2 regions of the Rhizobium sp. NXC14 genome follow, and region 1 is predicted to be linked to the other one. Evidence: predicted binding sites of a transcription regulator. Region 1 holds the regulator's gene; the other holds the start of a gene.
The links. The regulator LexA, encoded in region 1, represses DNA repair genes until DNA is damaged. The targets are predictions, from matches to a motif close to TGTTCNNNNTGTGTTCNG.
Positions count from the first base shown of each region.

Region 2: the regulator LexA is predicted to act here: its motif matches at 9,874-9,891, upstream of NXC14_RS21640 (metallopeptidase family protein).

Region 1 covers NZ_CP021030.1:2,083,258-2,099,185, reverse strand. The annotation lists gene NXC14_RS10350 (septum formation initiator family protein) at 117-437, opposite strand; gene eno (phosphopyruvate hydratase) at 573-1,847, opposite strand; gene kdsA (3-deoxy-8-phosphooctulonate synthase) at 1,989-2,834, opposite strand; gene NXC14_RS10335 (VOC family protein) at 2,831-3,727, opposite strand; gene lexA (transcriptional repressor LexA) at 3,926-4,642, shown strand; gene NXC14_RS10325 (ComEC/Rec2 family competence protein) at 4,623-7,055, opposite strand; gene gltA (citrate synthase) at 7,346-8,635, shown strand; gene lpxB (lipid-A-disaccharide synthase) at 8,662-9,831, opposite strand; gene NXC14_RS10310 (LpxI family protein) at 9,828-10,709, opposite strand; gene lpxA (acyl-ACP--UDP-N-acetylglucosamine O-acyltransferase) at 10,713-11,531, opposite strand; gene fabZ (3-hydroxyacyl-ACP dehydratase FabZ) at 11,528-11,995, opposite strand; gene lpxD (UDP-3-O-(3-hydroxymyristoyl)glucosamine N-acyltransferase) at 11,988-13,052, opposite strand; gene bamA (outer membrane protein assembly factor BamA) at 13,103-15,442, opposite strand; gene rseP (RIP metalloprotease RseP) at 15,645-15,928, opposite strand, start outside.
Region 2 covers NZ_CP021030.1:4,436,928-4,452,855, reverse strand. The annotation lists gene NXC14_RS21690 (FtsX-like permease family protein) at 1-700, shown strand, start outside; gene NXC14_RS21685 (MFS transporter) at 930-2,816, shown strand; gene lpxE (lipid A 1-phosphatase LpxE) at 2,859-3,611, opposite strand; gene leuB (3-isopropylmalate dehydrogenase) at 3,869-4,981, opposite strand; gene NXC14_RS21670 (pyridoxal-phosphate dependent enzyme) at 5,228-6,160, shown strand; gene leuD (3-isopropylmalate dehydratase small subunit) at 6,558-7,166, opposite strand; gene NXC14_RS21660 (glyoxalase/bleomycin resistance/extradiol dioxygenase family protein) at 7,302-7,721, opposite strand; gene NXC14_RS21655 (hypothetical protein) at 7,830-8,063, opposite strand; gene NXC14_RS21650 (CoA ester lyase) at 8,177-9,082, shown strand; gene NXC14_RS21645 (DUF1737 domain-containing protein) at 9,082-9,288, shown strand; gene NXC14_RS21640 (metallopeptidase family protein) at 9,312-9,749, opposite strand; gene NXC14_RS33465 (hypothetical protein) at 9,912-10,865, shown strand; gene NXC14_RS21630 (DNA polymerase Y family protein) at 10,906-12,324, shown strand; gene NXC14_RS21625 (error-prone DNA polymerase) at 12,321-15,776, shown strand; partial or broken gene NXC14_RS21620 ((2Fe-2S)-binding protein) at 15,876-15,928, shown strand, end outside.

The DNA.
Region 1 (15,928 bases):
CGGTGGCGCGTACCATAGGGAAGAAATATGACCACAGCAATGCCATAATTGCATGGCTCGTATTCGACGCTAAGTTATTGGAAATAAATCAGAAATTCCAATTAACCCGATTCCGGTTAATTGGAATAATGTTTGAATATGACGATCTCGTCCGCACGCGACATATTCAGCTGATATCGCGCCTTTTCGTCCAGCATGTCCTTGTCGAGCGAGCCGTCACTCAGCAGCGCCACCTGGCTTTCCAGATGTTCGCGCTTCGCCTTCAGGACGGCAAGCTCTCTTTCGCGCGCGACCCGCTGACGCTCGAACGTCTCCGTCGCCCGCAGGCCATAATCGCCATGGATGCAATGATAACCGAAATAGGAAAGGAAGGCGACCGTCATAGCCGGGATGACGAAGCGGCCGAGCTTTCTCTTCTTATGATGCTTTGTCCACATACACGCATGCTCTTGAACGCATTACCAATTCGTTCAGCATAACGCGCAGAGATTAACCGTTCATTGACCGTAACCGCCGGCAAGAAAAAACCCGCGCCGGTGAGGCGCGGGTCGAGCATTGCAAATCAGATCGGATTAGCCTTTGATGATCGAGCGGCCGGCATATTGGGCCTGGGGGCCTAGGCCCTCCTCGATGCGGATCAGCTGATTGTACTTGGCGAGACGGTCAGAACGCGACAGTGAGCCGGTCTTGATCTGGCCGCAGTTGGTGGCAACGGCGAGATCGGCAATGGTCGAATCTTCCGTTTCTCCGGAGCGGTGCGACATGACGGCGGTATAGGCTGCCTTATGCGCCGTGTTAACGGCATCAAGCGTTTCCGTCAGCGAGCCGATCTGGTTGACCTTGACGAGGATCGAGTTGGCGACGCCCATGCGGATGCCGTCGCGAAGGCGGGCCGAGTTGGTGACGAAGAGATCGTCGCCGACGAGCTGAGTCTTCTTGCCGATCAGATCGGTCAGCGCCTTCCAGCCCTCCCAGTCGTCTTCGGCCATGCCGTCTTCGATCGAGATGATCGGGTATTTGCCGGCGAGCTCGGCCAGATATTCGGCCATGGCGCCCGACTCGAGCGTGCGGCCTTCGCCCTCCAGAACATACTTGCCGTCCTTGAAGAATTCCGTCGAGGCGCAGTCGAGGCCGAGGCACATGTCGTCGCCCGGCTTGTAGCCGGCTTTCTCGATCGACTTCATGATGAAGTCGAGGGCTTCGGGCGCACTCTTCAGGCCGGGAGCGAAGCCGCCTTCGTCACCGACATTGGTGTTGTGGCCCTGCGCGGCAAGCTCCTTGCGGAGCGTATGGAAAACTTCCGAACCCATGCGCACGGCGTCGGCGATCGAATCGGCGCCGACCGGCAGGATCATGAATTCCTGGAAGTCGATCGGGTTGTCGGCATGAGCGCCGCCGTTGATGATGTTCATCATCGGCACCGGCAGGAGGCTGGCGGAAGCGCCGCCGACGTAACGGTAAAGCGGCAGGCCGGATGCCTGGGCCGCAGCTTTGGCGACGGCGAGCGAGACGCCAAGGATGGCGTTGGCGCCGAGGCGCGACTTGTTCGGCGTGCCATCGAGCTCGATCATGATGTTGTCGATCTGGATCTGATTTTCGGCGTCGATGCCGCCGATCGCGTCGAAGATCTCGCTGTTGGCGGCCTCGACCGCCTTTTCGACGCCCTTGCCGAGGTAGCGCTTGCCGCCGTCGCGCAGCTCGACCGCCTCATGTGCGCCCGTCGAGGCGCCCGAGGGAACGGCCGCGCGGCCCATGCTGCCGTCTTCGAGATAGACGTCGACTTCGACGGTGGGGTTGCCACGGCTATCGAGGATCTCGCGGGCGATGATATCGGTGATTGCAGTCATGGGTTCTTCCTGCTCAGTGGGTGATAAGTCGTTCGAAGCCTGTCATAATCGAAGGCGTGCAAATTACAATGGCGCAATTTCCCGCCTTCGAAGGGGTATTGCATCGTGGCCTAAACCACGATCATGTCAGCCTGTTGAACGTTAGGCCTTGGCGATCGCATCGAAGGCAAGCAACTTCTCAAGCAGTCGCGGCATGTCCTTGAGATAGACCATGTTCGGCCCGTCGGACGGTGCGTTGTCGGGATCCTGATGGGTTTCGACGAAGACGCCGGCAATTCCCGTCGCCACTGCCGCGCGCGCCAGCGTTTCCACGAACTCGCGCTGGCCGCCGGAGGAATCGCCCTGCCCGCCCGGCTGCGCCACGGAATGGGTGGCGTCAAAAATGACGGGAGCCCCCATCGCCGCCATGATCGGCAGCGAACGCATGTCGGAAACCAGCGTATTGTAGCCGAAGGAGGCACCGCGCTCGCACAAGAGCACATTCGGATTGCCGCTGGCGTTGAGCTTCTTCAGAACGTTCTTCATATCCCAAGGGGCGAGGAACTGGCCCTTCTTGACATTGACGGCGCGGCCGGTTCTGGCGGCGGCGATCAGAAGGTCGGTCTGACGGCAGAGGAAGGCCGGGATCTGCAGAACATCGACCACCCTGGCCACCTCGGCGCATTGCTCGGCCGTATGGACGTCGGTTATGACGGGAAAGCCGAATTCCTTCTTGAGGTCGGCAAAGACCTCCATGCCCTTTTCCAGGCCGATGCCGCGTTCAGCCGAGAGCGAGGTACGGTTCGCCTTGTCGAAGGAGCTCTTGTAGACGAGGCCAATGCCGAGCTTGCCGCAAAGCTCCTTCAGCGTGCCGGCGACCATGAAGGCGTGATCCCGGCTCTCCATCTGGCATGGACCGGCGATCAGCGACAAGCGGCCAGTATTGGAAAAAGTCACCTGGCCTTCGCCTTCGCCGATCCTGACTTCGGAATTCGTGTCGGTGCTCATCGTGTTTCCTCGAAGGCGAAGAGCGCACCCTGCCCGGGCGTGGGCTTCACCAGAATGCGATTGTTCTTGCGTGTGAATGTGATCCCGTTAGCACCCAAATGCGCTTCTGTCACGGCAAGATCGATGACGGTGAAGAGGATTGCCCGCCCCCGCAGGCCGCGATCGGCTGATGAGACAGCGGTTTCGAAATAGGCCTCCAGCCCTTCCGGCGTCATCAAGCTGATCTTTGCATTCGATGCCGCGATATTCACGCCGAAACCGGTTTTCTCCACCGCCGCCTGCCCAATCGCGAGCCCGACGAAGGCGGCGAATGCCGCCGGGTCCGGTGCACAAAGTGCGATCTCGGCAATGCCGATCACGCCATTGGCGTGCGTCTCCAGCGCGGCGCGATCTGTAGGGAACGAATTGATGCGCTGGCAAGTAAAGAGAAAGAAATCGGGGGCGCGCAAATCAGCTGCAAAGGCCAGCTTAAAGCTGCCGACGCTCTCCGAACCGTCCGGCATCCGCATCGGCCGGCTGAACTGCAACATCTCACCGGCGCTCGCGCCGTTGCTGACGAAGCGCTTATGATCGAGGTCGGCATCCTCGCTGAGGAAGGCCAGCGCAGAAAGTCCCTCCTCGCCGCAGCGGAAACGGAAGGCGCGATTGCGGGCGATGAAGACGTTGCCCTGGCGGGCCGCTGCCTCGCTCTCGTCGACACTCGCCACGCCAAGCGGCTCCAGATAGGTCTTGTCGGCGAAAAAGACGCAGGCATTCTCCGTTCCGAAGGGATGGCGTGCATCGGCGGCGACGGTGAAACCGAGCTTGCCAAGCCTCTCACGCGCCAGATCGATATTGACCACGGGCAGCACGACATGATCCAGCGGGTGCGACCTGGCGGAATGCGCGTTCATGAATATCCCTCCTGAAACCGGCAAGAGATGTGCGACAGCACCTCCCTCAATGCAAGACATGTGCGCCAATCCGGCAAATGAAAATAAAAATCTCCACGAGTTGACGTGAACTTTTACGGAAATTTAGCTACTTGCGGAACACATATGGAACATATAGTGTCCGTTCTGGATTTGTTTCAATCACGGGGTCTGACGTCGATGCTCACGCGCAAACAACAGGAGCTTCTCCTTTTCATCCATGAGCGCATGAAGGAATCCGGCGTTCCTCCCTCTTTCGACGAAATGAAGGATGCCCTGGATCTCGCCTCGAAATCCGGCATTCACCGCCTGATCACGGCGCTTGAGGAACGCGGCTTCATTCGCCGCCTACCGAACCGCGCCCGGGCGCTCGAGGTGATCAAGCTTCCGGAGGCCTATAACCCCAGTCTTCAGCGTCGCGGTTTTTCGCCGAGCGTCATCGAGGGCAGCCTCGGCAAGCCCCAGCCGGTCGCCGCCCCCGCTGCGCCAAAGCCGGTCGCCGACAATGGCAACTCCGTCTCCGTGCCGGTCATGGGACGTATCGCCGCCGGCGTTCCGATCTCGGCGATCCAGAACAACACCCACGATATCGTCGTTCCTTCAGATATGCTCGGCTCCGGTGAGCACTATGCGCTGGAGGTCAAAGGCGATTCGATGATCGACGCCGGCATCTTCGACGGCGACACCGTGATCATTCGCAACGGCAGTACCGCCAGTCCCGGCGACATCGTCGTTGCCCTCGTCGATGACGAGGAAGCAACGCTGAAGCGTTTCCGCCGCAAGGGCGCCTCGATCGCGCTCGAGGCCGCCAACCCGGCTTATGAGACCCGCATCTTCGGGCCCGACCGGGTCAAGGTGCAGGGCAAGCTCGTCGGCCTCATCCGTCGCTATCACTGACGCCGGATGGGCTGGAATCGGTAAAACGATCATTGCGCCAATCATAGGCGCGATGGCGCATCCATGGTCGCGACAAAGCATCGAATGCGGTGGCGACCTCCAGGCCGGCATCGGCGAAACGCAATTCGAGCGAGCCGGTCCTACGCAGCGTCTCGCCGGTGAAAAGCGTGCCACCTGAACGGCAGCTGTTGAAACGCAGACGGACCGAGGTCACGACGATATCGGCCGTATCGCAGGCCGGGCCGAGATAGGCGGCATTGTCGATGACGGTGACGATATGGCCATTGCCAAGTCTTGATGTGCACCAAGCCTTCTTGACGCAGGAAAAACGGTTTGCTTCACCGCCTGCTGCGGCTGCCCGCATCGCCGCACTCGCTTCGTTCTGCTGATCGCGGGAAAGCCTGACACGGCGGCCTTCTCCTTCCGGCGGGATGGCCGGACCATCCAGCATCTTCGGCGGATCATGTGTCGGCAGCACCAGCGCTCTCTGCCACTGGTCGAATATGAAATCCGGCGGGTTTTCACGGTTGGAAGCTATTGCCTCAGCCGCGACGACCGCAACCAGACTGCCATCCTCCGAAATCAGCAGATCCGGCGGCCGGGGAACCGGCAGAAGCAGCACGATGAGCGTAGAGATGGCGATGATCGAGGTGCCGACGTGGCGCAGCCGAGTGCGCAGCAGCGTCAGCAGCAGAAAGCCTGCCACCGCCACTGCGAAATACCAGGCGGGCAAGCGGCCGATGCCGATATCACCGCCCCAGCCGGACACCGTCTTGGCAACCGCAATCACCAGATCGAGGCCGAATCCGACGACCTTCCAGAGCGGAGCGTCCAAACCGAAAAGCATGAGCAACATCGCCAACAATCCGGCCGGCATGACGATGAAGGAGATAATCGGCATCGTCGCAAGGTTTGCCGGCAGGCCGTAAGCCGTCAGGCGATGAAAATGCTCAATCGAAAACAATGCGGTGGAAAAGCCGCCGATCAGCGAGGTCAGGAAGACGCCGCCGAAGAAACCGGCGACGGCAACCACCGGCCTCATGATCGGCAGTTTCAGAAAAGCGTTTTCGCGGACACGCCTGTCCTTCCACAACTGATAGCCCGATACCAAGGCCAATGTGGCGGCAAAGGACATCTGAAAGCTCGGTCCCAATACTTCCGAAGGTGAAATGGCGATGATGATGAGCGCGGAGAGAACGACATTGCGCAGGCTGATCGACGGCCGGTCGAAGAAGACGGCAATCAGCATGATGGCCATCATGATAAAGGCGCGCTCGGCCGAAACCCCGAAACCGGAGATCAGGTAATAGGCGGTGACGGCGATGAGCGCGCCGGCAGCGGCGATCTTCTTTGTCGGATAGGCTTGGGCGACGCCGGGAAAGAGGCTGAGCAGCATCCGAAAGCCGACGAAGAAGATGCCAGCCGACAGCGCCATGTTGAGGCCAGAGATCGCGACGATATGGGCAAGGCCGGACTGGCGCAGCGCCTCCGTCGTCGCGTGCGATATGGCGCACCGTTCGTCCGTCACCAGGGCAGCGGCAAAAGCGCCGGTATCGCCGGGCAGGATCGATCTTATGCGGTCGCCGATGCTGCTGCGCAGCCGGTAGAGCCATTCGAGCAGAGCCTCCGACGTGCAGCTGGCCGCCTGCAGGCCTGCCTCCAAGTCGAGTTTCTCCGGCGCACCATAGAAGAAACCGTTGGCGCCGATGCCGTCGAAATAGGCACCGAAGGAGAAGTCGTTGAGCGCGGGAAGTGCGGGGCCCGCCGGCGGCGTCAGCCGTGCCTTGCCGGTGATGATGTCGCCGATCTCGAAAGGCGCATCGGCGCCCCGGACGATCGCGGTGATGCGTCTCGGCGGCCGTTTCAGCTCCGGAGCCTCGGTGCCGGTGACGGCAAGAATGTAGCGCCAGCGCCCGCGGCCGTCGCCTTCCCGGCGTTCGACCCGGCCGGTCACCGCGGTCGTCACGGATGAATCGAGGATCACCGTCGAAGCCCGCCAGCTCTCAAACTGAGCCGAGAGCATGCCGCCCGCGAAAAGTGCCAGCGCCATGAAACTTGCGCGCAAGGCCGGCCGGCTGGGACCGGTGAGGAAAACCGCGGCCGCCGACACCAGCAAGCAGAGCAGCGATGGAACGAGGGGCAAATCCGATGCCGCAAGAAACCAGAAGGCCGATCCGGCTCCGAGGAAGACCGGCGAGAACAGCAGCATTCGGCCATGATCGGCCTCTTCGCCCAGCATGCAGGCTCCGGCAGGCAGCGATTGCCAGGCGGCGGCCAGTAGCCGATGACGCAAGGGGGTCTGCGACTGCGTCCTTACCGATTGAGTCACCACCGCAGGCGCAGGAAAATCCGGCGGATCGGCAAGGCCGACGCCCGCTTCCGGCCGCAATTCGGCTGTCGTCAATTCCTGCATGCGCCGCCCAAGATCACCCCCCGAAGTCGCCAGAATGCAACCTTCAAGTAAATACGGCAAGGATAATCGATTGAAATATGAGGGGAAATCTTAAGCGGCAAAAGGGCTGTCGAATCATCAGCTTCCGTTATGCGTGCGGCTCATCGCTGCAGTGCCTAAAAGGTGATACCGCAATGCACAAAATGCCGTCACAGTAACTTGGCATTAGCGTTGCGATCATATAGCTATCGGAAAGGACGCTTAACCCCTATGGCGCTTTTGTGGCGCCACCGACATTTCGGAGGATCAGCATGACGGATCAAAGCGCTACAATAAAAATCGGTGACAAATCAGTCGACCTCGCCGTTAAAAGCGGCACGATCGGCCCGAGCGTCATCGACATCGGTGCCCTCTACAAGAACACCGCTTCCTTCACATACGATCCGGGCTTCACCTCGACCGCATCCTGTGAATCGAAAATCACCTATATCGACGGTGACGAAGGCGTGCTGCTGCACCGCGGCTATCCGATCGAGCAGCTGGCCGAACACGGCGATTTCCTGGAAGTCTGCTACCTCCTGCTCTACGGCGAACTGCCGACGGCCGCGCAGAAGAAGGACTTCGACTATCGCGTCACGCACCACACGATGGTGCATGAGCAGATGAGCCGCTTCTTCACCGGCTTCCGCCGCGATGCACATCCGATGGCCGTCATGTGCGGCTGCGTCGGCGCACTGTCGGCCTTCTATCACGACTCCACAGACATCACCGATCCGCACCAGCGCATGGTCGCCAGCCTGCGCATGATCGCCAAGATGCCGACGCTTGCCGCCATGGCATATAAATACCATATCGGTCAGCCCTTCGTTTACCCGAAGAACGATCTCGACTATGCGTCGAACTTCCTGCGCATGTGCTTTGCCGTCCCCTGCGAGGAATATGTGGTCAATCCGGTGCTTGCCCGCGCGATGGACCGCATCTTCATCCTGCATGCCGATCACGAACAGAACGCCTCGACCTCGACCGTCCGTCTCGCGGGTTCATCGGGCGCCAACCCGTTCGCCTGCATCGCCGCCGGCATCGCCTGCCTATGGGGCCCCGCGCACGGCGGCGCCAACGAAGCAGCGCTCAACATGCTGACGGAAATCGGCACGGTCGACCACATTCCGGAATATATCGCCCGCGCCAAGGACAAGAACGATCCGTTCCGCCTGATGGGCTTCGGCCACCGCGTCTACAAGAACTACGATCCGCGCGCCAAGATCATGCAGAAGACGACGCATGAAGTGCTCGGCGAACTCGGTATCAAGGACGATCCGTTGCTGGAAGTGGCGATGGAGCTGGAGCGCATCGCGCTCACCGACGAATATTTCATCGAGAAGAAGCTCTATCCAAACATCGACTTCTACTCCGGCATCACGCTGAAGGCGCTGGGCTTCCCCACCACCATGTTCACAGTGCTCTTCGCCCTTGCCCGCACCGTCGGTTGGATCGCGCAGTGGAACGAGATGATCGAGGATCCAGAACAGCGCATCGGCCGTCCGCGCCAGCTCTATGTCGGCGAACCCAAGCGCGACTACATCCCGGTTTCGAAGCGCTGATCGCTTCAGAGCTCAAAAAAACCCGGTCAGGAATGGCCGGGTTTTTTCTTTTCCAAAACGTCGAGAAGGATTTCGGCGGCCTGTTCGCCGGGCGGCTTTTCCGTCTGCATGCGCTGCCAGATGAGCTCGTAGCCTTCCTTCATGGCCTTCAACTGATAGGTATCGGCCGACAGCCTTTCCATCCAGCGTGCAAGGCTTGCGCCGCGGACGACATCGTTCAGATATTCCGGCACGACCGGGTAATCGGCGATCAGATTCGGCAGCGCGCCGGTCCAGGTCTTGATGCCCGATGTCAGCATGCGCATGATCCAGTCGACCTTATAGGCGGAGACGACGGGAACGTCGGCAAGTGCGAGTTCGAGAATAACGGTTCCAGACGCCGCCATGGCTGCATCGGCCTCGGCAAAGGCTTTCCATTTTGCTTGCGCGCCGACGACGATCTCCGGCTTTACCGCCCAGCCCGCCGTCATTTCGCGGACGAGCGCTTGCCTGTGCATTATGGTCGGCAGAATGAAGCGTGTCGGCCCATTACGGGCGACGATTTCATTCGTGGCGACCTCGAAATAAGGCAGAAGCTTCTGGATCTCGGAGGAGCGCGAGCCGGGAAGGAGCAGGATCGGGCCGTTGCCTGGCTGCCTTCCCACGCGCAGGCGACGTGTCTCCAGCAGCGCTGGGTCGGCGACCAGACGATGCCCGACATATGTCGTCGCCGGCCCATTGAGGCGCTGCATGGCTGCCGGTTCAAAGGGCAGGACGGCAAGCACGTGATCGACATAGCCGAGCATGCGCGTGGCGCGATATTCCTTCCAGGCCCAGACGCTCGGACAGACATAATTGACAACAGGCAGATCGGGCAACGCGGTGCGCACGCGCTTGGCGACGCGATGGGTGAAATCGGGACTGTCGATAATGACAAGGATATCCGGCTTTGCAGCGACGATCTCAGCCGTGGTGCGACGGATCAGGGCAAACAGCCTTGGCAGCCGGCTCAGCACCTGGGTGATGCCCATGATCGACAGCTCGGAAAAATCGAACAGGGATTTCAAACCTTCCGCCTGCAGCCCCTCGCCGCCAACGCCGACAAGCTCCACCGGTCCGCTGTAAATCCGCTTGAGCGCCGCGATGAGATCGGCCCCGAGCAGATCGCCCGACACTTCACCGGCAATGACGGCGATCTTCAGCGGCGTCCCGTTCATTCGACCCCCCATGCCGGCAGACCGCGATCGATGCCGCAGACGAACAACCCAGCCTCGTCGGCGGCGCTGATGACCGCGGCCCGATCAAGCACCAGTGAGCGACCGGCTTCGATTGCGATGCCGGCAAGGCCGGCTTTCGCAGCGTTCAGGATTGTCGCAACGCCGATCGCCGGCAGGTCGGCGCGAATATCCTGTTGCGGCTTGCAGAGCTTGACGAGCACGCCGCGGCGGCGCGGCGAGATCCGTCCGGCGGCCCTGAGGCCGGCGACACGGTCCAGCATCTCATCTGTGCCCTCAAGTCCTTCCAGCGCGACGACGCGCCCGCCGACGCTGACTGCACCCTGCCCGACATCCAGCCGGCCAAGCGTCTCGGCGGCATCGGCGGCCTGGCTGATATCGTGCCGGTCTTCCTTGCCGGGCGCGGCGGCGCCAAGCGGGCCAACGGAAACGAGCAGGTCGGGGGCGATCTCGTGGGCGCCGACGACGCGCCGGCCGTTCCCCTCAATCAACCGGATCACCATCTGCAGAACCGTGTCGTCGCCGCCGGAGAGCAGTGTGCGAATGGCGGCCGGGACCTTCATCAGAATGCGCAATGTCGGGCGCACCTCGCGCCATTCCGGCCGGCGGCGCACGCTCCCCGACATCACAACACGTCCGATGCCATATCGGGTGAAGAGACCCTCAAGGGCGGCGAAATCGCCGATGCCGACAACGGCGTGATCATAGCCTTCCCAGCGTGGCTCGCTCTCGTCCTTCAGCGCGATGATTACAGGATCTTCGCCTGCCGCGCGCGCGGCTTCGGCGACATAGGAAGGCAGAAGGCCACCGCCGGCAATGATCGCCAGCCGGCCCGCAGCGGTGTCGCCTGTTAAAGCCACGGACTAGCCCTTCTGCCCCCGCGTCGGGGAGGACAGGGCGCGGTCGCTCTCGGCTGCAATGAAGTCGAGGATCTGCACAACCTGCTCGCAATCGGCATATTCCTCGCGGATCGCGGCGGCGTTTTCGCGCACGGAGCCCGTTCCTTCGAAAATCGCCTTGTAGGCCCGGCGCACCCGGTGGATGACGGCGCGGTCGATGCCGGCCCGTGTCATGCCGACGACGTTGAGGCCGCCCAGCAGACCGGGATTACCGTTCAGCATGCCATAGGGAATGACATCGTAACTCACCGCCGACAGGCCGCCGACGAAGGCGTGGCGGCCGACGCGGGTGAACTGGTGAACCGCCGAGCCGCCGCCCAGGATAACGCGATCCTCGATAACGACATGTCCGGCGAGCATGACGTTGTTCGACATGATCACATGGTTGCCGACCCGGCAGTCATGCGCGACGTGGGAATTGGCAAGGAAAAGGTTGTTGTCACCAACGATCGTCTCACCGCCGAAATCGGCCGTGCCGGTGTTCATCGTGACACCTTCGCGGATTGTGCAATTTGCACCGACCGTCAGCGTCGTTTCCTCGCCGCCGTGGTGCACGCTCTGCGGATCACCGCCGACGACGGCCATTGGGAAGATGCGTGTGCCCTTGCCGATAACGGTGCGGCCGGTGACGATCGCATGCGCCAAGAGCTCGACATTCGCATGCAGGACGACATGCGGCCCGACATGGCAGAAAGGACCGATTTTGACGCCCTCACCGATCGTAGCCCCGTCTTCGACGACAGCCATCGGATGAATACGGGCGCTTTCGGCGATATTGCTCATGCCTGATCCTTACGAACGATCATCGCGCCGATGTCAGCTTCGGCGACAAGTGCGCCGTCAACCTTGGCGTCGCAATGGAATTTCCAGATATTGCCGCGTTGCTTGTTCTTCTTGACATGGAATTCGACGCGGTCGCCGGGCACGACCGGCTTGCGGAAGCGCGCATTCTCGATGGTCATGAAGTAGACGAGGTTGCCGGTCTGACCTTCTTTCTTGGCGCAGATGGCACCCGCCGTCTGCGCCATGCCCTCGATCAGCAAAACCCCGGGCATAATCGGCGCTTCAGGAAAATGGCCGGTGAAATGTGGTTCGTTCACCGTGACGTTCTTGATACCGATCGCCGTGTTGTCGCCGTCGATCTCGATGATCTTGTCGACCATGAGAAAGGGATAGCGGTGCGGCAGCAGCTTCATGATCTCGGTAATGTCAGCCGAAGAAAGCGTCGTCGTGGCTTCCTCAGTCATTTTGCTTGCCTCCAGGGTTCCTCCCGCGCAACTTGGATTTCGATACCTGTTGCGCTGCCTCTCTCAGATAGTCTTTTAGCGGACGTGCAGGTACACCGCCATATTGTCCGCCCGCGGCAAGGTCGGTCATGATACCGCTTTTGGCAGCGATCTGCACGCCATCGCCGATCGTCACATGTCCTTTGATTCCCGCTTGGCCGCCGATCTGCACGCCATTGCCGATTTTCGTGCTGCCGGCGATGCCGACCTGTGAAACGATGGCGCAATGGCGGCCGATCTGGACGTTGTGGCCGATCTGGACCTGATTGTCGATCTTGGTTCCCTCGCCGATCACCGTGTCGTCCATGGCACCGCGGTCGATGGTCGTGTTGGCGCCGATCTCGACATTGTCCTGGATGATCACCCGGCCGATCTGAACGATCTTGATCATGCCGCGCGGACCCGGTGCATAACCAAAACCGTCCTGGCCGATCCGAACACCGTTGTGGATGATGACGCCATTGCCGATCAGCGCACAGAGAATGCTCGCTCCAGCCGCAATCGAACAATCCCGCCCGATCTTGACATTCGGACCGATGACGCTGTTCGCGCCGATGCGCGTTCCCGCCCCGATCTCGGCATGCGCACCGATAACGGCCAGCGGTTCGACGATCGCGCCCTTTTCAAGTTTGGCGCTCGGATGGATCACCGCGCTCGGCGCAATCTCGCTTTCACCCGAAAGAGCGACAGGACGCAATGCTGCGGGATAGAACAAGCCTCCCGCCATTGCGAAGGCAGCATGCGGATTGGACGAGAAGATAACCGGGAGATGCGGAGGAACGAGATCGGCAAGCGCCTTGTCGCAGATTACCGCCGAGGCCTCGCATGTCGCAAACTCCTCGCGGTTGCGGCGCGACAGGATATAGCAGACATCGCCCGCCCGCGCCCGGCTGATGGGGGCGACGGACCTGACGATAACATTGGCATGATCGGAATTGGCAAGTTCCGCCCCAAGAAACTCTGCCAGCTCAGCGAGCCTCAGACCTTCATGGGGCAGAAAAAAAACGTTTTGCTCCATCGGCAATGCTCCAGAACGGAATTGAGTCTTACAGTTCCGGACTGCCGATATCAGAATTGGTTGTTAATGCCAAACTTGAAGTTTTGCGTCTTGTCGAAGTCTTCCTTGAGGACCGGGATTGCGTAATCCAGACGCAATGCACCGAAAGGAGACTGCCAAACGACACCGACACCGACGGAAGCGCGCAGCGAGGCGTCTTCGCCCTCAATGCCGTCGCCCCTCAGGTCGACGTCGTTGCCAAACAAGGTTCCGGCGTCGGCGAAGACCGCGCCGCGCAGGTTGAAGTCGCGCGGGAAGCCCGGCATCGGGAAAGTCGCTTCAGCCGATGCGGTGAAGTATGTTGTACCGCCCAGCGGATCGTCGTTGTTGCCGGCAACGCGAGGGCCGATACCCTTGTTCTCGAAACCGCGAATGTCGCCATTTGTCAGCGTGAACTGGTCAAAGACGTTCAGGTGCTCACCGAAGCCGACGACATAACCCGCCGAAGCCGAAACCGAACCGATGATATCGGCATCGTCGGCGAGCAGGTGGTAGTAACGGGCCTTGCCATAGATCTTGTAGAACTGCGAGTCGCCCCCGAGGCCGGCAATTTCCTGCGTCGCCGTAGCGTAGATGCCTTCGCGCGGCAGAACCGTGTCATCGAGGGTGTTGTAGGTCAGCGTCTGCGAGACGGAAGAACGTGTCCACGGGCTGTCCTCAACCAGGTGCTGATACGGAGCGGACAGATCGGAAAGATCGCTGTTGTCAGCGTCGTACTTCATTTGCTTGTAGTTATAGCGGAAGGTCGTCGCCAGATCTTCGGTGATCGGCGCCGTGACGCGCAGAACGACGCTGGTTTCCTCATAGTCGTAATTGTCGTTGCTCGACGTTTCGCTGTGGTTGACGTCGAAGCCCGCCGCCAGGCGGTAGCCGAGGAAATAGGGTTCGGTGAAGCTGACGCCGTAGGCGCGCGAGCCTTCCTGGCCACCACCGGCCGAGATGCGGATGTACTGACCGCGGCCAAGGAAGTTCTTTTCTTCGATCGATGCTTCGAGCAGCAGACCGTCACCGCCGGCGGCATAACCCGCGCCGACACCGAACGAACCGGTCGACTGATCCTGCACGTCGACCACCACCACGACACGGTCCGGGGAGCTGCCCGGCTGCGTGGAGATATTGACGGAAGAGAAGTAACCGAGCGCCTCCAGACGACGCTTGGCCTTGGTGATCATCTGCTGATTGAAGGCGTCGCCTTCGCTCATGTCGAATTCGCGGCGGATGACATAGTCGCGCGTACGGCTGTTGCCGCGGATCTCGATGCGCTCGACGTAGGCGCGCTCGCCCTGGTCGACGAGATACTCGACGCCGATCGTATTGTTGTTGAGGTCGCGGTTACCGCGCGGCGTGACGCGCGCAAAGGGATAACCGGCGGAGGCCACCTGATCGGAAATCGCTTCGATCGACTTCTGAACTTCCTTGGCGCTGTAGAGGTGGCCTTCTTTCGTGCGCACCAACGGCAGCAGCTGATCCGAGCCGACGCCTTCAACGGTCGACTGCACGGTCACCGGACCAAAATTGTAGCGCTGGCCTTCCTCGATGTTGAAGGTGAGCGTGTATTTGTTGGTTGCCTCGTCAAAGCTGGCATCAGAAGAGACGATGCGCATGTCGGCATAGCCGCGATTGTAATAGAACTGGCGCAGCGCTTCTTCGTCGGCGTGGAGCTTGTCTTCGTTGTAGACGTCCTTGCGGGTCAGGAACGAAAGGAAGTTCGAACGCTTGGTCTGGATGACGGCAGCAAGGCGGCCGGCGCTATAGGCGTTGTTGCCGACGAAATTGATCGCATCGATCTTGGTGCGGTCACCTTCGTTGATGACGAAAGCAAGGTTGACGCGGCCTTCGCCCAGCGGCACCACCTGCGTCGTAACCTCGACTTCGCTGCGGCCGGTGGCGGCATAGGCATCCTTGATCGCCTGGATGTCGGACTGAATCTGCGTGTCGCTGTAAGGACCGGCAGCATGCGTCTGGACGATCGTCGCGAGCTTGTCGTCCTTGATCTTGCGGTTGCCGTTGAAGACGACCTGATTGACGAGCTGAGCTTCCTGGACGTTGACGACGAGCGTGCTGCCGGAAACCGAAATCTTCACATCGGAGAAGTAGCCCGTGCCGTAAAGCTGTTTGACTGAGTTATCGATATCAGTGTTCGAGAAACTCTTGCCGGGCGTGATGGTGAGGTTCGACCGGACGGCTTCCGCGCCGACGCGGCTTGCGCCACGCACATCGATGCGCTGGATGACCGCGGCCTCGGCGGCCGTAGCGGAAACGAACGTCAAAGCACCTGCGCCCGAAGCAACAACACTAGCAGACAGCGCAACCGCCGATACTGCGTTCAAAAACTTTGAACCAGCCTTCATTTCACCTATTACCTTTTTTCCCTCGTCCCCGTCCCCGGGAGAACCCGATTCCGGTCACGTGTGTCGTTTTACCCGCTTTTGACATACAAGCAAGGGAGGGCGTTAATTTCTGTTTACTTCATTTCCAAGCGTGACCCATTCGCCACTACAGCCTTGAAACATCGTAAATAAATAGTAATTCCCTTGCCTTACGCGTTTACCCTCAGCTCAGGGTGATGTCGTTCCAGGTCGTGAAAACCATCAATGTCAATATCATTGCCAGGCCTATACGAAATGCAATTTCCTGGGCCTTGGCACCCAGCGGTTTTCCTCTGACCGCCTCCACCGCATAGAACATCAGGTGGCCCCCATCAAGTACCGGAACCGGCATCAGGTTAAGCAATCCTATCGAAACCGACAGCACCGCAGCAAGCTGCAACACTGCCCCTACGCCAAGCTTCGCCATCTGGCCGGTAGCCTGCGCCACACGGATCGGCCCGCCCAGCT
Region 2 (15,928 bases), 2.1 Mb from region 1:
TCAGGCAGTCTGGCACATTCACGGGCTGGAGGCGGAGGAGCATGCGGGAGACGCCGAAGAGGACGGACACGATCATGATCATGCAGGCGCCGATCGTGACGCGCACGATCATCATGGAAAGCTCGATCCGGAAGCCGTGCTGAAGGAGACCTGGGCCACAGATGCTCCAGGCCTTCCGGCCATCCTCGTCAAGCCGAAAACGATCGCCGATGCCTATAAGCTTCGACGGGATTATCGCAACGGCAATACCATCGCCGTCTTCCCCGGCGAGGTGCTGACAAATCTTTACGCCACGCTGGGCGACGCCAAGCAGATCCTTGTTGTGGTCGCTTCCGGCGCACAGGCTCTTGTCGCGGCCTCACTGGTCCTGGTCACGGTCATTCATATCGGCCAGCGCCGCCGCCAGATCGGCGCGCTCAGAGCCTTCGGCGCCCCGCGCGGCGCGATCTTCGGCATCGTCTTCCTGGAATTCTTCTTTCTGGTGGCAGTCGGCATAGCACTTGGATTTGCGCTCGGTTTCGCCGCGGCACTGACCTTGGCCGGCATGCTCTCGCAGACCAGCGGCATCGCCATGCCGGTTGGCTTCGCCCGGGAAGATGCCGAGCTTACGGGGGTGTTGCTCGCCTTTGCCGGTATTCTCGCCGCATTGCCGGCGGTGCTTGCCTACCGGCAATCGCCGGCGCAGGCGCTGAGGGCTTAACAGGGGTTGAACCGTCCCGCCGCCAAATGCCATCGCCCGGCAGGAGGGCTGAGCAACGCTCCGATGCGAGTGATGGGACGGCCTCGTTAGACTAAAGTCATAATCCCAAAGCATCTCTCTTTGCGGCCTGTCTTTTCTGGCACACTCTCGTCAGGCGTGTCGCGGCCCGGGGTATGCTTTGAGGAGAGTCGGCCGCGCCCGTTGCTCATCACTCTGTGGAGGACAGACAATGGCAAATGTCACAAGCATCGACGGCGCGAAGGCCGGTCCGATGACGGGCGAGGAGAAGAAGGTCATCTTCGCCTCTTCGCTCGGCACCGTTTTCGAATGGTATGATTTCTATCTTTACGGTTCGCTCGCTACCTATATCGGTGCGACCTACTTCACCCAATATCCTGAGGCGACGCGCAATATCTTTACGCTGCTCGCCTTTGCCGCCGGCTTCCTGGTGCGTCCGTTCGGCGCGCTGGTTTTCGGCCGTCTCGGTGATCTCGTCGGCCGAAAATACACCTTCCTGGTGACGATCCTGATCATGGGTATGTCGACCTTCCTCGTCGGTATCCTGCCGGGTGCGGCCAGCATCGGCATCGCAGCCCCGATCATTCTTATCGGTCTTCGCCTGCTCCAGGGTCTGGCGCTCGGCGGTGAATATGGTGGTGCTGCAACCTATGTCGCCGAACATGCGCCGAACGGACGGCGCGGCTACTTCACCTCATGGATCCAGACGACGGCGACGCTCGGCCTGTTCCTGTCGCTGATCGTCATCATCCTGGTCCAGTCGCTGATGGGTCCGGTTCAATTCGCAGCCTGGGGCTGGCGCATTCCGTTCCTGGTCTCGGTCGTGCTGCTCGGCATTTCCGTCTGGATCCGTCTGAAGATGAATGAATCGCCGGCGTTCCAGCGCATGAAGGCAGAAGGCAAGGGCTCCAAAGCGCCGCTGACCGAAGCCTTCGGGCAATGGAAGAATGCCAAGATCGCGCTCATCGCCCTTCTCGGCGCCACCATGGGCCAGGCAGTCGTCTGGTACGGTGGCCAGTTCTATGCGCTGTTCTTCTTGCAGAACGTGCTGAAGGTCGATCTGTTTTCGGCCAATGTCATGGTCGCTATTGCGCTCTTCCTCGGCACGCCATTCTTTGTCATTTTCGGCGGTCTTTCCGACAAGATCGGCCGCAAGCCGATCATCATGGCAGGCCTCCTACTTGCAGCAGTGACCTATCAGCCGCTGTTCAAGGCAATGACCTGGATGGCGAATCCCGCGCTTGCCGAAGCGCAGGCGTCGATCCGCGCAACGGTCACGGCCGATCCGGCGGATTGCAAATTCCAGTTCAACCCGACGGGTACGTCGAAATTCACCAGCTCATGCGACGTGGCGACAGCATTTCTGACGAAGAACTCGGTGCCATATGACGTCGTGCCGGGTCCCGCCGGACAACCGGCGACGGTGAAGGTCGGTAACAGCACGATTACCAGCTTCGACGTCGTTGCCGCCGGCGACAAGGCGAAGGGCATGACCGCCGCCTTCGAAAAGGGCGTCAACATTGCGCTCCATGATGCCGGCTATCCGCTGAAGCGAGCCGCCGCCAAGGTGCCGGATAGCAAGCTCGATGCCTTTATCGCCGCTAATCCTGAACTGGCGCTCACTGCCGATGCGGTGCGCGCCGGCGACAAAGAAACCATGCCGGCAGCCAAGCTGCTCGAAGGCAAGCTGCTGACGGCCGACGAGGCCAATGGCGTCACTGACATGGCAGTCTACAACATCGCCAATGGCGGCGCCTTCGCCATGGTCGCCGATCCCGCCCGCGTCAACTGGGTCGGCACGATTGCCATCCTCTTCGTCCTCGTCATCTATGTGACGATGGTCTATGGCCCGATCGCGGCCCTTCTGGTCGAACTCTTCCCGACCCGCATCCGCTACACCGGCATGTCGCTGCCCTATCATATCGGCAACGGCTGGTTCGGCGGCCTGCTGCCAGCGACGGCCTTCGCCATGAGCGCTGCCGCGGGTGATATCTATTACGGTCTCTGGTACCCGATCGTCTTTGCGGCGATCACGCTGGTGATCGGCCTGATCTTCCTGCCGGAAACGAAGAACAGGGATATCCACGCCATGGATTGATGACGCGTCCGCGTCTGACATGCTCGAAAAAGGGCCCGGCGCTCACAAGGCGCCGGGCTTTTTCGCGTCGGGGAACAGGTGCTTGGCGAGCGGCCAGCCGTCCGGCGCCAGTTTGAAGAGCAGGCCACAACGGGCATAGACGATCGCCGTCAGCAGTGAGAACCAGCCGCCGAAAGCAAGACCGGCGATAACGTCGCTCGGATAGTGCGCACCGACCATGACGCGCGTCATGGCAAGCCAGATGGCGAAGGCGATGAAGAGAATGCGGTAACGCGGAAACAGAAGCGCAAAAGCGGCAAAGAAGGCGCCGACCGTGGTGGAATGGCCGGAGGGAAAACTTTCGAAAGCGGCATGACCTGAAAAAGGCGTGAAAGAAAACATGCCGTAATCGTGGAAGTGGTCGGGACGCGCCCTTCCAATCGCCCGTTTCAGGAGGTTGGCGAGAAGCCCGGAGCAGACGACCGTAGTGAAAAGGTAGGCGCCGATCCAGCTGACATAAAGCGCCTGTGCCCTGGAGCGCGCCGCCTTCAACAGCTTGTAGCCTGCCCTGCCCTGAAAGAAGAGCAGGATGCTGGTGTAGATCAGCCAGGCGGAATCACCGAAACCGGTCAGAAGCTCGCCAATTTGCTTCACCGGCGCGGGAGGCTTGCTCGCGCCAATCGGGGCATCGAAGAGCAACATGGAAAGGATGACGGCGTTGATCGTGATGAAGAGACAAGCCTGCCAGCGCAAAGGCGGCATCGCAGCGTCGCTCCGGCGCCAGCGCCTGTCCAGGGAAGCCCAAAATGCCCGCATGCCGTCGTCCGTTCGAATTAGCCTTCGAGTGCCGTGCGTGCGGCAGGCGCTCTTTCACTTTGAACTGGCGCATAGACCGGAAATCGTTTCCAACTTCCAAAATATGCGGAGGTGAAATCCGGCGCAAAAATACACGAGATTGTGGCAGAGGATAGTCCGTTTCGGCTAATTCGATCGAGTCCGGCGGGTTTTGTCTATCTCTGAAAGCCCCCCGCATGCGTGATGCGAAGGGCGGGAGCTGTTTCACGTGAAATATATCAGGCCGAAAGCGCCTTGAATTCGGCGAGGATTGCATCGCCCATCTCGACCGTGCCGACCTGCCGGCAGCCGTCGGCCATGATGTCGCCGGTGCGGATGCCCTTGTCGAGCACGTTGGCGATCGCCTTTTCCAGGTCATCGGCTTCCTTGACCATATTGAAGGAATAACGCAGGCACATGGCGAAGGAGGCGATCATGGCAATCGGGTTGGCAATGCCCTTGCCGGCGATGTCGGGGGCCGAGCCGTGCACCGGTTCATAGAGCGCCTTGCGCTTGCCGGTCTTACCATCCGGCGCGCCGAGCGAGGCCGAGGGCAGCATGCCGAGGGAACCGGTCAGCATGGCGGCGACGTCTGAAAGCATGTCGCCGAAGAGATTGTCGGTGACGATGACGTCGAACTGCTTGGGCTGACGCACCAGCTGCATGCCGCCGGCATCGGCCAGCATATGTTCGAGCTCGACGTCGGAATATTTCGCCTTATGCGTTTCGGTCACCACCTGGTTCCAGAGCACGCCCGACTTCATGACGTTGCGCTTTTCCATGGAGCAGACGCGGTTCTGCCTTGTGCGGGCCATTTCGAAGGCGACGCCGGCGATGCGCTCGATCTCGTAGGTATCGTAGACCTGCGTGTCGATGCCACGCTTCTGGCCGTTGCCGAGGTCGATGATCTCCTTCGGTTCGCCGAAATAGACGCCGCCCGTCAGCTCGCGGATGATCAGGATGTCGAGGCCTTCGACCAGTTCCGGCTTCAGCGACGAGGCCGAGGCAAGCGCCGGATAGCAGATGGCGGGACGCAGGTTGGCGAAGAGCTGCAGGTCCTTGCGCAGGCGGAGCAGGCCTGCTTCCGGGCGCACTTCGTAAGGTACGCTATCCCATCTGGGACCACCGACCGCGCCGAAGAGAACGGCGTCGGCGGCAAGCGCCTTCTGCATGTCGGCTTCCGAGATCGCCGCGCCATGGGCATCGTAAGCGCAACCGCCGACAAGGCCTTCGTCGGTTACGAAACCGGCATTCATCGCCTCGTTCATATAGGCGATGATCTTGCGGACCTCGCCCATCGCCTCGGGACCGATGCCGTCACCCGGCAGCAGGAAAAGATTGCGCGCAGTCATGAAACCCTCCTGGAAAAACAAGTTGCGGCTTCTTAGACCCCGGAAATAGGCATTTCAAGCGAGAGAAGGGTTGAATCAGTACGCTTCAATCCTCTGCGTCGGCCCGATTTTTCGGCCGATTCAGAGATTGAAAGCATAACAGCGTCCCTTGCGCGTCTGAAAGCGTGGGCCTGTAGGTCAGGAAGGTTGCTCCTGTGCCGGCAAACGGATTAGAACCGTCGTCTCACTTATCTCTTGGATGTTTGCATGGCTTCAGCACCCCTCCATCTCGACACGCCCCTGCTTCGGACATCCGCCGGCTATAGCGCCAGCGGCAAACCGCTCTGGCTGAAGCTCGATGCGCTGCAGCCTTCCGGCAGCTTCAAGCTGCGCGGCGTCGGCCGGCTGTGCCAGCAGGAGGTGAAAGATGGTGCGCGCGAGATCTTCTGCGCCTCCGGCGGCAATGCCGGCATTGCCGCGGCCTATGCCGGCCGGGCGCTCGGCGTGCCGGTCACGATCGTCGTGCCGGAGACGACGGCGGCCGATGTTCGGCAGTCGATTGCCGCAATCGGCGCAAGTGTCCTCGTCCACGGAGGCGTTTTCGACGAAGCCAATGCCCACGCGGTCGAACTCGCCCGCAGCCGCAAGGCGACCTATGTGCACCCTTTTGACCATCCGCTTCTGTGGGATGGTCATGCCACGCTGATCGATGAGGTCGTTGCGAAGGGTGCGACATTCGATTGCGTCGTCACCAGCGTCGGCGGCGGCGGGCTGCTGGCCGGCATTGTCGAAGGGCTGAAGCGGAACGGCCTTTCCGGTGTCCCCGTCATCGCAGTTGAAACCGAAGGGGCGGCGTCACTTCACGCAAGCCTCAAGGCAAACGAGCGCGTTACCCTTCCCGCCATCACCTCGATTGCCACGTCGCTCGGTGCACGGCAGGTGGCGCAGCATGTCTTCGATCTACCGAAGCAGCATCCGATCGAAAGCGTTGTCGTCAGCGACGCCGATGCCGTCGCCGCCTGCCTGAAATTTGCCGATGCGCATCGCATCCTCGTGGAGCCGGCCTGCGGTGCCGCCCTTGCCATTGCCGATGTGCATGCCGGGCTGCTTCAGCGCTTTGACAATCCACTGATCGAAGTCTGCGGTGGCATCGGCGTGTCGCTCGAAAAGCTGAGGCTTTGGAAGGAGAAGTTTCTCTGAGCTGTGGCCTCTCGATTCCCTCTTCTCCCCTCGGGGAGAAGGTGCCCGTAGGGCGGATGAGGGGGCCGGCGGAATCGGCCTTTCCATAGCGCTCATGCCGGTTTCGGCCGTATTGGCGCCTACCTCGGCAATATCTAGAGACAAGGCGCTGCCGTCAGACGTGGCAGATAGGTTCTGACCGGAGGGGTGATGCCGTGTGGCCCCCTCATCCGCCTGCCGGCACCTTCTCCCCGCTGGGGAGAAGAGGAAATGCCGCGCCATCTCCGTTCCTCGCCCGCTCTCGGCATTGCGAGCCCTCTTGCCGCGAGCGGAGTCCGGGTCGAGACGAAGTAGCGAGTTTGTCAGCAAGCTAAGCCGCGCGAAAGCCCGGCCTGATCGGCAGACAACCCGTCAGGGGTCAAGCCGCCCAGGGATGCGACGCGGCGTTCTTCTTTTCGAATTCGTCAATCGCCTTGCCCTTTTCCAGGGTCAGGCCGATATCGTCGAGGCCGTTCAGCAGGCAATGGCGCTTGAACTCGTCGAGATCGAACTTGATGGAGCCGCCATCGGGGCCGGTGATCTCGAGGTTTTCAAGATCGATCGTCAGGATAGCGTTCGAGCCGCGCGAGGCGTCGTCCATCAGCTTGTCGAGATCTTCCTGGCTGACCTTGATCGGCAGGATGCCGTTCTTGAAGCAGTTGTTGTAGAAAATATCGGCAAAGCTGGTGGAGATCACGCAGCGAATGCCGAAATCGAGCAGTGCCCAGGGAGCGTGCTCGCGCGAGGAACCGCAGCCGAAATTGTCGCCGGCGACAAGGATCTTGGCATCGCGATAGGCCGGCTTGTTCAGCACGAAATCGGGATTTTCGGAGCCGTCTTCATTATAGCGGGCTTCGGCGAAAAGGCCCTTGCCGAGACCGGTGCGCTTAATGGTCTTCAGATAGTCCTTCGGGATGATCATGTCGGTGTCGATGTTGACGACCGGCAGGGGCGCTGCAACGCCCGTGAGCTTCACGAATTTATCCATGACCTATGCTCCATTTCAGCAAAACGTACTTTCCTGAATGTGCATCTAGTCCAGTTTTTCGCCGAAATGAAGGAGAATCTTTCTAAAATGGCGGCCACGCGACGTTCGCGTGGCCTGGGGGCGGTGCGAGGCCTGTTACTTGGCAGGCGCGTTCAAGCCCCAGAGGACGCCGAACGGATCGCGAAGCTGGCCGTAGCGATCGCCCCAGAACATCAGTTCGACCGGCATGACGACTTCGGCGCCGGCGGCCACCGCACGATCCCACCAGAAATCGATATCGTTGATAACAAGCTGGATGGCAAAACCTTCATGGCCTTTGAAGGGATGGCCGTATTCGGGATAGGCATCCGCCAGCATGAGGGAGCTGCCATTGATATAGAGATGAATATGCATCGTCCGGCCGCTTTCATCGACCGGTACCCTGTGGGCCTCTTCGGCGCCGAAGGCCTTCTTGTAGAATTCCGCGGCCTTCACCGCACCATCGACGGTCAGGTAGGGCAGCAGGCCATTCTTCACCGGCGGCAGCTTGGCCGGTTTGTCTTCCATCGTATCCATGCTCGTCCTCCATCGTTTTTGAGCGCCGGCTGAATGCCCGGCTGCTTCAAAGACGTATCACGGAAGCATGATCCGACAGTGTCGGCCAATATTTTTGAAAGCAGGATCTCAGAGATCGATGATCGTGCCGCGGCCGTCGTTCCAGACGCGCATCTCCGGCTTGCCGTTGTTTGCCTTGGCGCGCACCGGAGCGGGCTTCATCTTCATCGAAAGCGCGCGTCCGACCATGAACACGGTCAGGATGCCGCCGACGGCAAGCGTCACCGAGAAGGTGAGAAGCAGCATGGCGACAAAGAAGGTGGCGCCGGCCAGCATGAAGAAGATGGAGCGAATGTTCTGCATGGGTTTGAAACCTTTCTACAGAAAGGAATGTGGTCCTTCCTTTTCCTCTCTGCAAGGCAAGCATGGCTTTTTGTTGTCTTGCCGGGCTTTGCGAAGCTTGGCACTAATGGCTGATGAAGCAAACCACACCTCTGCGTTCCTCAAGTCTGCGCCGCTCGGTGCTGAGTGTGCCGGCCATCAATCTGCGGGCGCTCGAAAAGAGCCGCTCCCTTGATTGTGATGCGGTTATTTTCGACCTGGAGGACTCCGTCGCGCCCGAAAGCAAGGGCCAAGCGCGGGAAAATCTGCATGCTTTTTTTGGCGGACAGCCGCTCGAGGGCAAGGAAAGGATCATTCGTATCAATTCTTTGTCATCCGGATTCGGGGCGGCGGATCTCGAGCTGGTCAAGGCGCTTTTGCCCGACGCCGTTCTCCTGCCGAAAGTGGATGGATCCCAGGATGTCATCGATATTGGCGATCTGCTGGCCGATGCACAGGTGCCAGAGGAGCTGCGCATCTGGGCAATGATCGAAACGCCGCGCGGCGTGCTGAACGTCGGGGCGATCGCCGAAACCGGCCGCATGCTGGGGGCGCGGCTCGATTGCCTCGTCGTCGGCCTCAACGACCTGCGCAAGGAAACCGGCGTCCTGCCGCAGCCGGGGCGAAGCTTTCTCGTGCCCTGGCTGATGCAGGTCATTCTCGCGGTCAAGGCTTATGGGCTTGATGCGCTCGACAGCGTTTTCAACGATTTCCGGGATGGCGAAGGTTTCGACGTCGAATGCGGGCAGGGTCGCGCTATGGGTTTTTCCGGCAAGATGCTGATCCATCCCGCGCAGATTGCGGCCGCCAACCGGCATTTCGGTCCGAGTGCGGAAGAGATTGCCGAAGCGCAGGCAATCATATCAGCCTTTGCCGATCCGGCCGCCCAAGGCCTCAACGTCATCAATGCGAACGGCCGCATGATTGAGCGGCTGCATCTTGTCCAGGCCGAAGCTCTGGTTCATAAAGCCCGCCTGATTTCTGCAAGAAAGCCCGCCTGATGAAACTCTACCGCTTCCTGACCGGTCCCGACGACGCTTCCTTCTGCCACAAGGTCACCGCCGCCCTCAACAAGGGCTGGTCTCTGGAGGGCTCGCCGACCTATGCCTTCAATGCCGCAACCGGCGCGATGCAATGCGGCCAGGCCGTCGTCAAGACTGTCGAAGGCAAGGATTACGATCCGGAGATGAAGCTCTCCGAGCAATAGCGCGTTCTGCCGAACGCACGGTTTCAGCGCTCGGCGGCTTCCTCGGCGCTGGCCTCGATCCGCTCCATATCCTCATCGCTCAGCCCGAAATGGTGGCCGATCTCGTGGATCAGGACGTGAGTGATGATATCGCCGAGCGTCTCGTCGTTCTCGGCCCAATAGTCGAGGATGGGGCGACGGTAGAGGCGAATGCGGTTCGGCATTTCGCCGGTTTCCACGGTGAAACGCTCCGAAATTCCCCTGCCTTCGAAAAGGCCGAGCAGGTCGAAAGGCGTTTCCAGCGCCATATCCTCGAAAACGTCGTCATCGGGGAAATCCTCAATCTCGATGGTGAGATTGGTCGTAAGCTGGCGGAATTCATCCGGTAGATGGCTGTAAGCCTCCATGGCCAGCGACTCGAAGGTGCTGATCGTCGGCGCATGGCGGTCCTGCCAATCATCGCTCTGGTCTACGCGGGCCATGAATATTCCTTCCTTTGCGGGCCCATATAGAACCTTTGCCGCCGATTTTCGAGTGCGGAATCAAAGGCAGGAATAAATTCATAAAAAATGATTGTTGACTCTTCTTCAGCTCTCTGGAATCCATAAGAACATAACAGGAACAAGACGGACGGAGTAAACGCCATGGCGCAGAACGCCCTGGCGCGCGAGCGGCTTTTTGCGCTCCGCGAAACCATCGCCAAGCTAGAAGGAAAGCCTGCGCCGGCGCTTGCGGCAGCGGAGCGAGAAGCCATAGCTTCGGAAAAGACCGGAGAGATTCAGGAACGAAACGACCTCGGGCTTCGCCTGCCAATTGGCGTGTCACCGCTCGACGAGGCGATGGAAGGCGGCCTGCCGCTCGACGCGATCATTGAATTTCGCGCTGCAAGTTCCCGCGATGCTGGGGCGGCAAGCGGCCTGGCTATGGCTGTTGTGACGTGGATGCAGAAACAAGAGGAAGATGCCGGGAGGTCTCTGCCGCTGCTCTGGATCGGCGATGCGGTTGGCGCGCTGGAAGCAGGCCGGCCTTATGCCCCAGGGCTTAAGGATTTCGGATTGAAGCCGGAGCGATTTTTCCATGCCGCGCCGCGCAAGCTGGAGGATGCGCTCTGGCTTGCGGAAGCTGCCGTTGAAAGCGCAGCCTTCTCTGCCGTCGTCATGGAGGTGCGTGGCAATCCTCTGCATTTCGGTCTGACCGAAAGCCGTCGGCTTAGCCTCAGGGCGCGTGCCGCCCGCCGTCCGCTTTTCCTCATCCGTCAAGCCGGCGCGGAGGAAGCGAGCAGTGCTGCTTTGCGCCTTCGGGTCGAGCCGGCGCCGTCGAATCTGCGGCCGTTACCGGACGGATCGAAGTTAGCCGGCAGTATCGGTAACCCGATTTTCCGTCTCACGCTGGAGAAGAGCCGACATCCGGCTCCATTCTCCTTCCTTCTGGAGTGGAGCCCCCATGAACGCGAATTTCTTGCCGTCGACAAACCAAGCTTCACTCGGTCTCCAGGCGAAAAATCAGCGCATTCTGGCGCTCAGCTTCCCGCATCTGGCCACAGATCGCATCGCACGCAAGCGCTGGGGGCTTTCCTGGCGTTCGAAAGGGCGTCCTGAAGAACCGCCGCTCGTCTGTTGCGGCAAGCTCAACAACGCCATGCGTTTGACGGCGCTGGACGAATTCGCCGAGAGGTTGGGATTGCGGAAGGATCAAGGCGTTGCCGAAGCGCGCGCCATGTATCCGGCGCTCGATGTCATGGAAGAAGATCCTGCGGCCGACCGCCGGCTTCTGGAAGCCATTGCCGACTGGTGCGACCGTTATACGCCGATGGTGGCGTTCGATGGCAGGGATGGGCTGCTACTTGACATTACCGGTTGCGCTCACCTCTTCGGCGGGGAAAGAGCTCTTCTCAAGGATATACTGTCGCGGCTCTTCCATATGGGGCTCGATGCACGAGGTGCGGTCTCATCGACGCCGGGCCTTTCCTGGGCTGTCTCCCGTTTCGGAAACGGCGGCATCGTGGAAGACGAGGAGACGGAACATGTTTTGATGCCGCTGCCTGTCGCGGCCTTGCGCCTGGAAGAACAGATCGTCGAGGCTTTGAAAAAGCTCGGGCTCAAATATGTCGGCGATGTCATTCATGCGCCGCGGGCGCCGCTCACCCGCCGTTTTGGCCAGGCGCTGCTTCTGCGGCTCGACCAGGCGCTGGGCCGCGAGGAGGAGCCGATCTCGCCCCGGCGTCCCGTCGCCAGTCTTTCGTCCGAACGTCGTCTGATCGAGCCGATCGGAACGGAAGAACAGATCCTTGCCGTCACCGGGCGGGTTGCCGTGTCGCTGAAGCCGTCGCTGGAAGCGCGCGGTGCCGGCGGGCGGGTGTTCGAGCTAGTGCTGTTTCGTGTCGACGGCAGGGTTTTCCGCATTTCCGTCGGTGCTTCGCGGCCGCTTCGCGAGCCGAAGCTCGTTGCAGGGTTATTTTCCGAACGGCTGCATGCGATTTATGACGATATCGATGCCGGCTATGGTTTCGAGATCTTGCGCCTGAATGTGCTGCGGCATGACCCGTTCAACGACATGCAGGGCGATTTTGAAGGTGACCGGCAGGATGAAATCTCTCTTTCAACCTTCGTCGACCGCGTTTCGGCCCGTCTTGGCCGGGATTGCCTGCAAAGTTTTCAACTTCGGGAAAGCCATGTGCCGGAGCGGGCCGTGATCACGGTACCGGCCATGGAGAGCCTACCGGCATTGCAGAAAGTGAAGCAGGACAGCGCGCTTCCTTTTCGTGAGGAGCGCCCTCTGCGGCTCTTTGCAAACCCGGAGCCCGTTGAGGTCGCATTTGCTGAAGTGCCGGACGGTCCACCGCAGACTTTCCGCTGGCGGCGGACACAACATCAGGTAGCAAGAAGTGAAGGACCGGAACGGGTCGCCATGGAATGGTGGATCGATGGGGATGATGCGCAGACGCGCGATTATTTCAGAATAGAGGATGAGTCTGGACACCGCTTCTGGATCTATCGTCAGGGTCTTTATGGTGAAAAACCCGATCCACGCTGGTTCATGCATGGGGTCTTTGCATGAGGGCCGAGCCTGCATTCTTCGAAATCGGCACGAGAACGAACTTCTCGTTCCTCGAAGGTGCCTCCAGCCCGGAGGAGATGGTCGTGCAGGCCGCTCACCTCGGACTCGGCGGTCTCGGCATTGCGGACCGCAATTCGGTTGCCGGCGTCGTCAGGGCACATGCGCAGGCCGAGCAGCTTGAGGAGAGATATAAAAACAGAGATGCGATTTTGGCTCAGGCAGCGAAGGAAGGGAAAAGAGAAGAGATTCTCGATCCTATCCGGATTCAGCCGGGCGCCCGACTCGTCTTTTCCGATGAAACGCCTGATATTCTCGCCTATCCCCGCAATCGGCAGGGCTGGGCGAATCTCTGTCGTCTCCTCAGCGCGGGCAATCTGAAAGAAGAGGCAGTCAAGGGCGCCTGCATTCTGACAGAAGCAGAGCTCATGGAATGGGGCGACGAGATGATGCTCGCGCTCGTTCCGGACCGGAGCCTTATCAGCGATCCTGCCCGCCAGCCGGTGCTTGAAGACTATCTGGAGCGGTTTCGCAAACGGTTCCGCAAGGGATTTTTCATGGCGTTGTCGCCAGCCTATGACGGGCGGGACCGGCAGGCCTTTGCGGTGTTTTCGATGCTGGCCGCCCGAAACCGTGTGCCCTTGATTGCAACCAATCAGCCGCTCTACCATCACCCCGATCGCCGGCCGCTTTCTGATATCGTGATCGCGATCCGGGAACATGTGCAGATCTCGGAAGCCGGATTCCTTCTGGCGCCCAATGCCGAGCGCTTTCTCAAGGATGCACGTGAAGTATCCAGGATTTTCCGGGACTATCCTCACGCGGTCGAGAATACGCAGGTGTTTTTCGCAGGGCTGAGCTTTTCCCTGAACGAGTTGAAACATAATTATCCCGCGGAAAACGATCCCGGCGAAACCCCGCAGCAAACTCTGAAAAGGCTGACGTGGGCAGGAGCGGCAAAACGTTATCCGGATGGTATTCCCGAGAAAGTGGCGCAGCAGATCGAGTATGAGCTGAAACTCATCGGCGACAAGAATTATGCCTCCTACTTTCTGACGGTTCACAAGATCATCCAGCACGCTCGTTATCAGATTGGTGTGCTCTGCCAGGGGAGGGGGTCGGCAGCGAATTCGGTCATTTGCTTTTGTCTTGAAATTACCGAAGTCGATCCTCAAAAGAGCACGCTCCTCTTCGATCGCTTTATTTCGATGGACCGGGACGAGCCGCCTGATATCGATGTCGATTTCGAGCATGACAGGCGTGAAGATGTCATCCAGCATATTTATGGAAGGTATGGCGTCGCGCATGCCGGGCTGACGGCAGCCGTCACCAGCTATCGCACTCGTTCGGCAGGCCGCGAAGTCGCCAAGGCTTTCGGCCTGTCGGAGGATGTTCAGTCGGCCATCAGCAGTCTCGTCTGGGGCTGGTCGGAAGACAATCTCTCGGAGCGGGATGCGAAGGCGGCTGGCCTCGACATCAAAAATCCAGTGACGCGCAATGTGCTGAAATATGCATCGGAACTCCTCGGTTTTCCGCGTCACCTCACACAGCATGTCGGTGGCTTCGTCATCACGCGGGACCGGCTCGACGAAGTGGTGCCGATCATGAAGACGGCGATGCCGGATCGATACATGATCGAGTGGGACAAGGACGATCTCGACAATGTCAAGATTCTCAAGGTGGATGTTCTGGCGCTCGGCATGCTCACCTGCCTGCGGAAAGCTTTCTCGCTGCTTGAACTGCATTATGAGATCAAGAAGACGCTCGCCGATCTCGGCAATAGGGAGCATGGAGAAGAAGGCGAGCCGGTCTATGACATGATGGGCCGCGCCGATACGGTCGGGGTTTTCCAGATCGAAAGCCGGGCGCAGATGAGCATGCTGCCGCGTCTGAAGCCCAGGCGCTTTTATGATCTTGTCATCGAGGTGGCGATCGTCCGGCCGGGACCGATCCAGGGCGACATGGTCCATCCCTATCTGAAAAGACGGGAACAGACGAAAAGGAATATTCCGATCGAATATCCGAGTGAGGAGCTGAAGACGGTTCTTGAAAGAACTCTTGGTGTGCCTTTGTTCCAGGAGCAAGCCATGCAGATTGCAATCACTGCGGCAGGCTTTGCGCCAGCGGAGGCGGACCGGCTTCGACGCGCCATGGCAACGTTTAAAAGAACCGGCACGATCGGCAATTTCGAGACGCGTTTCATCGAGGGGATGACGACAAACAAGCGTTACACCAAAGAATTTGCGCAGCAATGTTTCAATCAGATCAAGGGTTTCGGTGAGTATGGATTCCCCGAAAGCCACGCCGCCTCCTTCGCGCTGCTGGTTTATGCCTCCTCGTGGATCAAAGCCTATTATCCCGATGTCTTCTGTGCGGCGCTGCTGAATTCACAGCCGATGGGATTCTACGCGCCGGCCCAACTGGTACGGGATGCACGAGAGCATGGCGTGAAAATCCTGCCGGTCGATATCAACCAGTCGGACTGGGATTGTACCCTGGAAGAGGCCGCCTTCGATCATACGGCCATTGATTTTCGGCATCGTGAAATGCGGGAAATCATCAGGACACGACATGCGGTACGGCTCGGCCTGCGGCAGATCAAGGGTCTTTCGTCCACCGATATGCAGTTGCTCGTCGACAATCGTGGAGGAGGTTACGCGTCGGTGCGTGATCTCTGGCTGCGTTCCGGGCTGCAGAAATCCGTCATCGAGCGACTGGCGGATGCGGACGCCTTTCAATCCATCGGACTATCGCGTCGCGAGGCGCTTTGGGCGGTACGGGCTCTCGATGTGAAGAGCGCAACGGAGGAACTGCCGCTTTTCGGGCAAGTGCGCCATATCGATCTGCAGCCCGAACCTCAGGCAAAGCTGCCGGATATGCTGCCGGGAGAGCAGGTGATCGAAGATTATCGCTACCTGTCGCTGTCGCTGAAGGCGCACCCCGTATCTTTCCTGCGCGACGATTTGCGCAATGCTCGCGTAACACGCAATGTCGACTTGCTGCGCGTCGCGAACGGGCAGCGGGTGACGATTGCCGGCCTGGTGCTGGTGCGGCAGCGACCGGGATCGGCCAGCGGCGTGATCTTCATGACACTGGAAGATGAAACCGGCGTTGCCAATGCGATTGTCTGGCCGAAAATTTTCGAAAAATACCGGTCGGTCGTCATGGGTGCGCGGTTGGTGAAGATCTTCGGAAAACTGCAAAGCCAGAGTGGCGTGATTCATACTGTCGTCGAGCATATCGAGGACATGACGCCTTCCCTTGGTATCCTGCAGCGCGAGGCCTGCCGTTTCGGCGCTTGCGAACGCTCGGACGAGGTATTGCGGCCCGGCGGCGACCAGCGGCAGCTTGGCGATGCGCGCAAGAGGATGGGGCGAGAGACGGCTGCCGCAAGCCGGCATACGGATGTGGCGGAAACCGCCGATGTCATGCCACGCGGCCGGAATTTTCATTGAAACGCGTCGCGCTGCCCTGACTTATCTCCACGTCTTTTGTCGTGCATGTCATCGCCTCCGAAGCGAATATTAGAAAATTTGCAACAGGCTCCGCCTAACGTGCCTTGCAGGGAAGCGGACTCGAATTTTTTCTTGACAGCAACCATCTTCTT